Regions from separate parts of the Streptomyces sp. NPDC047886 genome, predicted to be linked through region 3. Evidence: riboswitches for the same ligand, from Rfam matches in the RefSeq annotation. Region 3 holds a riboswitch; each other region holds the start of a gene.
The links. Region 3 has a riboswitch for cobalamin ahead of ACGF5U_RS02750 (prenyltransferase/squalene oxidase repeat-containing protein). Riboswitches for the same ligand answer to the same signal wherever they lie in the genome.
Positions count from the first base shown of each region.

Region 1: another riboswitch for cobalamin. It lies ahead of ACGF5U_RS16770 (energy-coupling factor ABC transporter permease); the one in region 3 lies ahead of ACGF5U_RS02750 (prenyltransferase/squalene oxidase repeat-containing protein).
Region 2: another riboswitch for cobalamin. It lies ahead of cobN (cobaltochelatase subunit CobN); the one in region 3 lies ahead of ACGF5U_RS02750 (prenyltransferase/squalene oxidase repeat-containing protein).

Region 1 covers NZ_JBIDCF010000004.1:399,772-402,936, reverse strand. The annotation lists gene dhaK (dihydroxyacetone kinase subunit DhaK) at 1-599, shown strand, start outside; gene dhaL (dihydroxyacetone kinase subunit DhaL) at 605-1,204, shown strand; gene ACGF5U_RS16775 (PTS-dependent dihydroxyacetone kinase phosphotransferase subunit DhaM) at 1,201-1,620, shown strand; cobalamin riboswitch at 1,626-1,860, shown strand; gene ACGF5U_RS16770 (energy-coupling factor ABC transporter permease) at 1,890-2,582, shown strand; gene ACGF5U_RS16765 (energy-coupling factor ABC transporter substrate-binding protein) at 2,579-2,944, shown strand; gene cbiQ (cobalt ECF transporter T component CbiQ) at 2,950-3,165, shown strand, end outside.
Region 2 covers NZ_JBIDCF010000003.1:334,749-337,913, forward strand. The annotation lists gene cobN (cobaltochelatase subunit CobN) at 1-1,339, opposite strand, end outside; cobalamin riboswitch at 1,378-1,507, opposite strand; gene ACGF5U_RS13105 (cobalamin biosynthesis protein CobG) at 1,637-2,950, shown strand; gene ACGF5U_RS13110 (precorrin-8X methylmutase) at 3,022-3,165, shown strand, end outside.
Region 3 covers NZ_JBIDCF010000001.1:617,415-620,579, reverse strand. The annotation lists gene ACGF5U_RS02755 (SCO2322 family protein) at 1-318, opposite strand, end outside; gene ACGF5U_RS02750 (prenyltransferase/squalene oxidase repeat-containing protein) at 315-1,619, opposite strand; cobalamin riboswitch at 1,727-1,856, opposite strand; gene ACGF5U_RS02745 (MBL fold metallo-hydrolase) at 1,906-2,997, opposite strand; gene ACGF5U_RS02740 (aldehyde dehydrogenase) at 3,140-3,165, shown strand, end outside.

The sequences.
Region 1 (3,165 bases), on a different contig from region 3:
TGGACGACGACGTGGCGGTGTCCGGCAGTCTGTACACGGCCGGGCGGCGGGGTACCGGCGCCACCCTGTTCGTGGAGAAGATCGCGGGCGCGGCCGCCGACGAGGGCGCTCCCCTGGCGCGGGTCGAGGCGATCGCCCGTCAGGTCGTCGCCGGTTCGCGGAGTTTCGGCGTCGCCCTCGGCGCGTGCACGACGCCCGCGAAGGGCAGCCCGACCTTCGACCTGCCGCCCGGCGAACTGGAACTCGGGGTCGGCATCCACGGCGAGCCGGGGCGGGAGCGGCGCCCGATGATGACGGCTCGGGAGATCGCCGACTTCGCGGTGGACGCCGTACTGGCCGACCTCGACCCGCAGGGGCCGGTACTGGTCCTGGTCAACGGCATGGGGGCGACCCCGCTGCTGGAGCTGTACGGGTTCAACGCCGAGGTGCAGCGGGTGCTGGGAGAGCGGGGTGTGGCGGTGGCCAGGACGCTCGTCGGGAACTACGTCACGTCGCTGGACATGGCGGGCTGTTCGGTGACCCTGTGCCAGGTGGACGAGGAGACGCTTCGGTTGTGGGACGCGCCGGTGCGGACGCCCGCGCTGCGGTGGGGGCGGTGACGGCCGTGCTGGACGCGGAACTCTGCCGGCGCTGGATGGCCGCCATGGCGGCGGCCGTGGACCGCGAGGCCGACCGGCTGACGGAGCTGGACGCCGCCATCGGCGACGCTGACCACGGCGCGAACCTGCGGCGCGGGTTCGCGGCGGTGGCGGCCGCCCTGGAGAAGGAGCCGCAGGACACGCCGGGCGCCGTGCTGACGCTGGCGGGACGGCAGTTGATCTCCACCGTGGGCGGGGCGTCGGGGCCGCTGTACGGGACGCTGCTGCGCCGGGCGGGCAAGGCGCTCGGTGACGCGCCGTCGGCGACCAGGGCCGAGCTGGCGGCGGCGCTCGGCGCGGGCGTGGCGGCGGTGGCGCAGCTCGGCGGGGCGACGGCCGGGGACAAGACGATGCTGGACGCGCTGGAGCCGGCCGTCACGGCGCTCGGGGACGTGTCGTTCGCGGCGGCCGCGCGGGCGGCCGGCGAGGGTGCCGTGGCGACCGTACCGATGCGGGCCCGCAAGGGCAGGGCGAGTTATCTCGGTGAGCGGTCCGTCGGGCATCAGGACCCGGGGGCGACGTCGTCGGCGCTGCTGCTCGCCGCGCTCGCGGAGGTGGCGGCATGACGTCCGTCGGAGCGGGCGCGCCGGTGGGTGTCGTCCTCGTCTCGCACAGCGCCGAGGTCGCCGCGTCGGTCGCCGCACTGGCCCGGGGTCTCGCCGGGGGCGGGACGACCGCGCCCGTGGCGGCCGCGGGCGGTGACGTGGACGGCGGGCTCGGCACCAGCGCCGAGCTGATCGCGCGGGCGGCGCGGGCGGTGGACGGCGGCGCGGGCGTGGCGGTCCTGGTGGACCTGGGCAGCGCCGTGCTGACGGTGAAGGCGCTGCTGGCGGAGGGCGACGATCTGCCCGCCGCGACCCGGCTGGTGGACGCGCCGTTCGTGGAGGGGGCGGTGGCGGCGGTGGTGACGGCGTCGGCCGGCGGCGACCTGGACGCGGTGGAGGCCGCGGCGTCGGAGGCGTACCGCTATCGCAAGGAATGAGCAGGTGCGGTTGTGATGTAGCTGGTCATGCCACTAATGTCACAGGGCCTTGGTGTACGGGAAACCGGTGTGGAACCGGTGCGGCCCTCGCCACTGTGATCGGGAAGTCCGGCTCCATCCCCCCGGGAGGCTCTGGGGGAAGCCACTGGACCTCCGGGGGAGACCTCGGTGTCCGGGAAGGCGGAGACCGGGCGGTACGACCCGTCAGCCAGGAGACCGGCCAGGGCGCGTTGTCCATCCACGAGGTGCTGGAGAGGGTCTCCTAACCCATGCATATAGCCGAGGGGTACCTGCCCCCCTTGCACGCGGCCGCCTGGAGCGTCGCGGCCGCTCCCTTCGTCGTCCACGGTGTCCGGGCCCTGACGCGGGAGGTCAGGGCCAATCCGGAGTCGACGCTGCTGCTGGGCGCGTCCGGCGCCTTCACGTTCGTCCTGTCCGCGCTGAAGATCCCGTCGGTGACGGGCAGTTGCTCGCATCCGACCGGTACGGGTCTGGGCGCGATCCTGTTCCGGCCGCCGATCATGGCGGTGCTCGGCACGATCACGCTGCTGTTCCAGGCGCTGCTGCTGGCGCACGGGGGGCTGACGACACTCGGCGCGAACGCGTTCTCCATGGCGATCGTGGGGCCGTGGGCCGGGTACGGGGTCTACCGGCTGGCGCGGCGGTCGGGTCTGTCCCTGATGCCGGCGGTGTTCCTGGGCGCGTTCGTCGCCGACCTGTCCACGTACTGCGTCACGAGCGCGCAGCTGGCGCTGGCCTTTCCCGACCCGAGCAGCGGCTTCGTCGGCGCGCTCGGCAAGTTCGGCGGCATCTTCGCGGTGACCCAGCTGCCGCTCGCGGTCAGCGAGGGCCTGCTCACCGTGCTGGTGACGCGGCTCCTCACGCAGTCCAGCAGGGGTGAGCTCGTCCGGCTCGGGGTGCTGCCCCGGGGCGGCGCCGAGAAGGAGGCCCAGGTCCGATGAGCCGTAACGCCAGGATCAACACGCTGCTGTTGCTGATCGTCGCGGCGCTCGCCGTGCTCCCGCTGGCCCTGGGGCTCGGCGACGGCAAGGAGGAGCCGTTCACGGGCGCCGACGCGCAGGCGGAGGCGGCGATCACCGAGAACGCGCCGGACTACGAACCGTGGTTCACGCCGCTGTACGAACCCCCGTCGGGCGAGGTGGAGTCGGCGCTGTTCTCGCTCCAGGCCGCGCTGGGCGCGGGCGTGCTGGCCTACTACTTCGGGCTGCGCCGGGGCCGTCGGCAGGGCGAGGCGCGGGCCCGCGCCGAGGCGGCGGAGCGCACCGCGGCCGAGGCCGCCGACCGGCCCGTGGCGGAGGAGTAGGCCGGGTGCTGCCCATCGACGTGGCGGCGCACAGCAGTCGCTGGCGCCGCCGCCACCCGTGCGAGAAGGCCGTGCTCGGCCTGGGGCTGACGCTGTGCGCGGTGGCGCTGCCGCCGTGGCCGGGCGCCGTCCTGGTGGCGGTGGCGGCCGTCGCGGTCCTGCTCGGGCCGGCCGGGGTGGCGCCCCGGCGGCTGTGGCGGGCGTGGCGCATCCCGCTCGGG
Region 2 (3,165 bases), on a different contig from region 3:
ACATCTCGCCGGGCGCGGGCCCCCAGTGCTCCTCGACGTGTGCGCGGAGCTCCGCCGGGAGCGTGGCGTACCAGCGCTTGTAGTCGGCGGCGGGGATGCGGACGGGGTTGCGGGCGAGCTGTTCCTCGGTGAGCCAGTCCTGGTCGTGGCCGCCGACCTCGATGAGGGCGCGGATCAGCTCGTCGCCGTCGCCCGACACGAGACCCGGGATGTCCTCCACGGGCCCGAAGTCGTAGCCCTCCTCGCGGAGCCGCCGCAGCAGCGCCACGGCGGACGCGGGCGTGTCGAGGCCGACCGCGTTGCCGATGCGGGAGTGCTTGGTCGGGTACGCGGAGAGGACCAGGGCGAGGCGCTTGTCCGCGTTGGGGATGTGGCGGAGCCGGGCGTGGCGTACGGCGATCCCGGCGACGCGCGCGGCGCGTTCGGCGTCGGCGACGTAGGCGGGCAGCCCGTCCTCGTCGATCTCCTTGAAGGAGAACGGGACGGTGATGAGGCGGCCGTCGAACTCGGGGACGGCGACCTGGCTGGCCGCGTCGAGCGGGGACAGGCCCTCGTCGTTCTCCTCCCAGGCGCTGCGCGGCCCGGTCAGGCACAGGGCCTGCAGGACGGGCACGTCGAGCCGGGCGAGCGCGCCGGCGTCCCAGGCGTCCTCGTCGCCGCCGGCCTGGGCTGCGGCGGGCTTGGTGCCGCCGGCCGCGAGGACGGTGGTGACGATCGCGTCGGCGCCGCGCAGCCGGTCGAGGAGTTCGGGTTCGGGGGCGCGCAGGGATGCCACGTACAGGGGGAGGGCCCGGCCGCCCGCGTCCTCGACGGCGTCGCAGAGGGCGCCGACGAACGCGGTGTTGCCGCTCATGTGGTGGGCGCGGTAGTAGAGCACGGCGACGGTGGGGCCGTCGGTGTTCCTCGGCTCGCGCTCCAGCGGACCCCAGGTGGGGGCGGCGGCGGGCGGCTCGAAGCCGTGGCCGGTCAACAGGACCGTGTCGGACAGGAATCGGGCGAGCTGGGCCAGATTGTCCGGTCCGCCGTGCGCGAGGTAGGCGTGCGCCTCGGTGGCGACGCCGATGGGGACGGTGGAGGCCGCCATCAGCTGGGCGTCGGGGGCCTGTTCGCCGGTGAGCACGACGACGGGCCGGTCCTGCGCCAGCAGCAGGTCGAGGCCCTCCTCCCAGGCCCGCAGTCCGCCGAGGAGGCGTACGACGACGAGGTCGACGCCGTCGAGGAGGGTGGGCAGCTCGTCCGGGGAGAGCCGGGAGGGGTTGGCGAACCGGTAGGCGACGGGGCCGTCGGCCGCGCGGGCGCTCAGCAGGTCGGTGTCGGAGTGCGACAGGAGCAGGATCATGCGCGTGCCTGGCCTTCCTCGGGGTGTCCGCGCCCCGGGTGGTCGTGAGGACGGCGGGAGTTCCTGGCTCACCGGGCCGTGGGGTCCGGTTCACAGTGGCGGGACCGCGCCGGATTCTCACCGGGCTTCCTCCCTAGGGTCCTGGGACCCTGTGCCGTCTGCATAGTAGAGGCTGCGCGTATGCTCGCCGCCATGCCGCCCACACCGACAACACCCCCGGACGGGGGCGAATCCCGCATACCGGACGCCGTACGGACCCCAGCACAGGCTCCAGCACAGGCCCCCGCACAGGCCCCTGTGCGGACCTCCACGCGGGCACCGGAGCGGGCCGCCGGGCAGGACCACGTCCGGGGCCAAGTCCGGGACCAAGTCCGGGGCCAAGTCCGGGGCCTCGTCCGGGACCGAGTCCGGGGCCAAGTCCGGGAACGGGGTGACGCCTGCCCCGGCGCACTGCGGCTGCACAGCGCGGACGACGGCGGACTGGCCCGGCTCCGCCTGCCCACCGGCGTACTGACGGGACGTCAACTCTCCGTGCTGGCCGACGCGGCCGACCGGCTCGGCGACGGCGGCCTCGGCATCACCTCGCGCGGCAACATCGACCTGCGCGGGCTGCCCGACGACTGCGGCACCGCCCTCGCCGAACTCCTCGACGAGGCCGGTCTCCTGCCGTCGGCGGCACACGAGCGGATCCGGAACATGGTCGTCTCGCCGCTCGCCGGAATCGACGGACGGGCGTACGGGGACGCGCACGTGTGGGCGCGCGAGCTGGACGCGCTGCTGTGCGCCGAGGCGTGGACGACGGCGCTGTCAGGGCGCTTCCTGTTCGCCGTGGACGACGGGCGCGGTGACGTGGCCGGCCTGGGCGGCGATGTGACGTTGCTCGCAGAGCCGGACGGCCGCGCTCTGGTACGGATCGGGGGCGCGGACCGGGCCCGGTCGTGGCGGGTGTCCGGGGCCGACGCCCCGAGGGCCGCGCTCGCCGCCGCCGAGGCGTTCCTCGCGGCCGCCCGGGAGGCCGGAAACGGCGCCTGGCGGATGGCGGAGCTGCCGGCGGGGCAGTCCATCGAGGTGAACGTGACGGAGTACCTGGAGCGCGCGGGCGTGGCGGCCGAGGCCACCGCGCCGGGCACGCTTCCCGTGGGCGCCCCGCCCGAGCCCGGCGTCATCGCCGACCGGGCCGTGTCGGTCGTCGCGCCCCTGGGGCGGGTCACCACCGCCCAGGCGCGGGCGCTGCTGCCCGCGCCGGACGACGAGGTGCGGGTGACGCCCTGGCGCGGCTTCGTCCTGCCCGGGTTCGCGGACCGGGCGGCGGCCGGGGCACGGCTGGCCGAACTGGACGAGGCGGGTTTCCTCACCCGTACCGGCTCGCCGTGGCTCGGGGTCAGCGCCTGTACGGGGCGGCCGGGCTGCGGCAAGGCCCTGGCCGACGTACGGGAGGACGCGCGCCCGCTGGAGCACGGGCTGCCCGTCCACTGGTCGGGCTGCGCCCGCCGCTGCGGCCATCCGCAGGGCGACTGGGTGGACGTCCTGGCCACCGCCGACGGCACGTACGACATCACGGTACGCACCACCGGCAGCACTGGAAGCACCGGAAGCACCGCCACCGCATGACACACCCCCACTCCCACACAGGCACAGCCCACGCCACAGCCACAGCCACATGGGCAGGCACAGGCACAGAGATGAGCGGAAGCAGAGTGTTCGACTACGAGAAGGACGGCGCGGAGATCTACCGCCGCTCCTTTGCCACGATCCGCGCCGAGGCGGATCTCGCGGGACTGCCCGCCGACGTCAGCCAGGTCGCCGTGCGGATGATCCACGCGTGC
Region 3 (3,165 bases):
GAAGGAGGGCTGCTGGCGCGGTCGCGCCGCGTCCCCCGAGTCGGCGCTCACCGCGAACCGGTAGCCGTCGACCGTGCCGTCGGCCGGCCGTGCGGTCGCCGGGCCCTGCGTGGCGTAGCTCCAGGTGCCGTCCGTCCCGGACTGCCAGAACGACCAGTACCGGTATCCGGCCGCCTGCGCGGGGCCCGCCGCGAGCAGCAGCACAGCGGCGAGCCCGGCCAGCACGGCGGTCAGCCGGGTGGACACGGCGGTCGGCCGCGCGGCGCGCGTCGTGACGGGCGGCGGGCCGCCGGCCCGCCCGCGTACCGCAGCGGTCACGGCTGCCGGTTCTTGTTGCGGCCGCTGAGCAGGAAGCCGATGCCCATGCCGGCGACGAGGAAGATCCCGATCATCAGCCAGACGTTGATGCCCTCGTCCTCGCCCCGCTCCTCGTCCTTCTTCGGCTCGACGGCGGTCGGAGTGGCCTCCGGTGTCGACTCCGGCGTGGGGCCGGTCGCGTTGAGGCGCGCCACGAGGTCGACGCCGCCGAAGTCGCGGGGGTCGGCCTCCATCGCGTGCGCGGCGAAGATCAGCTGTGCGTACGCGGCGGGGCCGCCGTCCTTCGCCCAGGCGGCGGAGTTCCGGGTGAGCCACTTCAGGGCCCCGGCGGCCTTGTCGCCGTGCCCGGCCGCCGCCACGGCCACGACGGCGTCGGCGGTGTTGCCGATGTCGGGCTGCGGGGCGGTGGGGGACGCGGCGCCCGGCATGGGCGGCAGGTCGAGGTGGCCCTTCGCGGCCAGCACGGCCGCCAGGTGCGCGGCCCCGTTGCGGGCGGCCCGCTCGGCGCTCGGCTTGGCGGTGTCCTCGCAGGTCGGTGCCTGGTACGGCGTCACGCCCTTGGCGGGGACGCGCTTGCCGAGACCGGCGAGCACGGCGGCGGCGGTGGCGTCGTCGTTGGCGACGAGCGTGCCGTCCTGGGCGGGCTGGTAGGCGAAGGCGCCGGGGCCCGCCTTGGCGTCGCACGGCAGCGCGAACGTGAGGAGCGCGTCGTAGGGGTTCTTGCCGCTCGCCGAGCGCATGTCGCCGGGCTTGACGCCCACCACGGACAGGGCGCCGGTGACGAGGGACGTGGAGTTGGCGTCACTGGGGCCGCCCGGGTTGTAGCTCCAGCCGCCGTCCTTGTTCTGGGCGTTCTTCAGCCAGGAGGTGGCCGCGCGCATGGCCTTGGTGACGGGGTCGGTCTCGCCGTCCGCCGTCTCCGGCTTGTCGAGCCCGGCGAGTGCCTGGACGGCGACGGCGGTCGCGTTCGTGTCGAGCGGGGTCGTCGCGTCGCAGGGCTTGGCCGGGTCGGGGCGGTAGGAGGGGAAGCCGCCGCTCGCGCACTGCTGCCCGAGCAGCCAGTCCACGGACTTCTGGGCGGGCTTCACCTGGGTGAGCTTCTGCGCCACGAAGGCCAGCGACTGCCGCCACACACCGTCGTACGTGGGGTCCTTCGTGCCGTAGAGGCCGGAGGGGACGACGACGGGCGCGGGGCTCGGCGTCGGTGCGGCGTGGGCAGCGGGGGCGACGGCCGCGCCCCCGGTGAGCAGTACGGCGGTGGCCGCGGCGAGCGCCGCGGGGCCGCGGCGAGCGGTGGTCATGACGGGTGGCCCTCCTGTGGGGCCGGGGGCCGGGCACGCGAGGGCACCGGGCTCCGGCTCCGTATTCCTCGACGGTGCCGGCCACCGGGTGGCCCCCGGTGACACGAGCCGGTCACGCGCCCGTACGGGGCATTCCGGCTCGCCACCTGAGGTGGGTCACGGTTGCGGGTCAGCGCCGGATTTGCACCGGCTTCCCCCCGTACGGGCATGGACGACTCGCACACTCTACCGGCCCGTACTCCGGCCGGTGCGGGACGCCCGGCCCGCACTCGGCACCCGGTCGGCACTACCCCCCGGCTGTCTCCAGGCCACCCCCCGCGGTCCGTCCGGCCGCCCGCCCGGTGTCCCCGCGCGCCAGGTACGCGACCGGGTCGCTGCCCGGCACCGGCTCGGCGCGGCCGCGCTCGACCAGGTGCCGGATGTGGGCCTCGGCCTCCGCGACGGCGATGTTCCGCGAGCCGTACGGGATCCGGGCCCACGGCCGGTTCCACTCCATGCGCTCGGCGAGCTGCCAGGGTGTGCGGGGGGCGGAGAGCAGGCCGAGCAGGGCGGTGAGCCGGGCCTCGTGGTGGGCGAGCAGCTCCCGTACGCGGGCGGCGGCGCCGGTGAAGGCGTGCTGGTGCGCGGGGAGCACCTCGGCGGCCCCGAGGCGCCCGATCCGCTCCAGCGAGTCGAGGTAGTCCCCGAGGGGGTCGGTGGCGGTGGTGTCGTCGGGGTCCTCGTACAGACCGATGTGCGGGGAGATGCCGGGCAGGAGATGGTCCCCGGAGAAGAGCCGCCCGTGGCCGGGCAGCATGGCCGGGTGCTCCTCCTCCAGGTGCAGGCACACATGGCCGGGGGTGTGGCCGGGTGTCCATACGGCACGGAGTCTGCGGCCCGCGAGGTCGAGCCGCTCGCCGGGGACGATGTCCCGGTCGGGCAGGGCGGGGCGCAGGCCGGGCAGGGTGGCGGCGTCCGCGCCGGCCGCCAGCAGCGGCGCGGTGTGGTGTGCGGGGGCGCCGGCGGCGGTCAGCTTGGCGGCCAGGTAGGCGAGCCAGGTGCCGGGCGGTGCCGACCGGGTGCGGCGTACGACGGCGGTGTCGGCGGGGTGCATGGCGATCCACGCGCCGGACGCCTCCCGTACCTGGCCGGACAGGCCGTGGTGGTCGGGGTGGTGGTGGGTGATGACGACGCCGTGGACGTCCGCGACGGAGGTGCCGAGCGCGGTGAGCCCGGCGGCCAGGACGTCCCGGGAGCCGGGGTCGTCCCAGCCGGTGTCGATCAGGACCGGCCCGCGATCGGTGTCGAGGACGTGGACGAGGGTGTGGCCGAGGGGGTTGTCCGGGATGGGGACCGCGATGCTCCAGACGCCTCCGCCGTGCTCGGTCACCCGCGCCATGAGACCCCCTCGTCGCCACCGCCGTACGGTCGGCCATTGCCCACTATAACGAGAACTGGTATCAGTTCTGAAACAGCGTCAGAAACAGACTCGCAGAACTGACGCAGTATCAGAAGACGTGCCGGAAGACGGGTGGTCGACGATGACCGAGCTGGTCGAACACGGGGA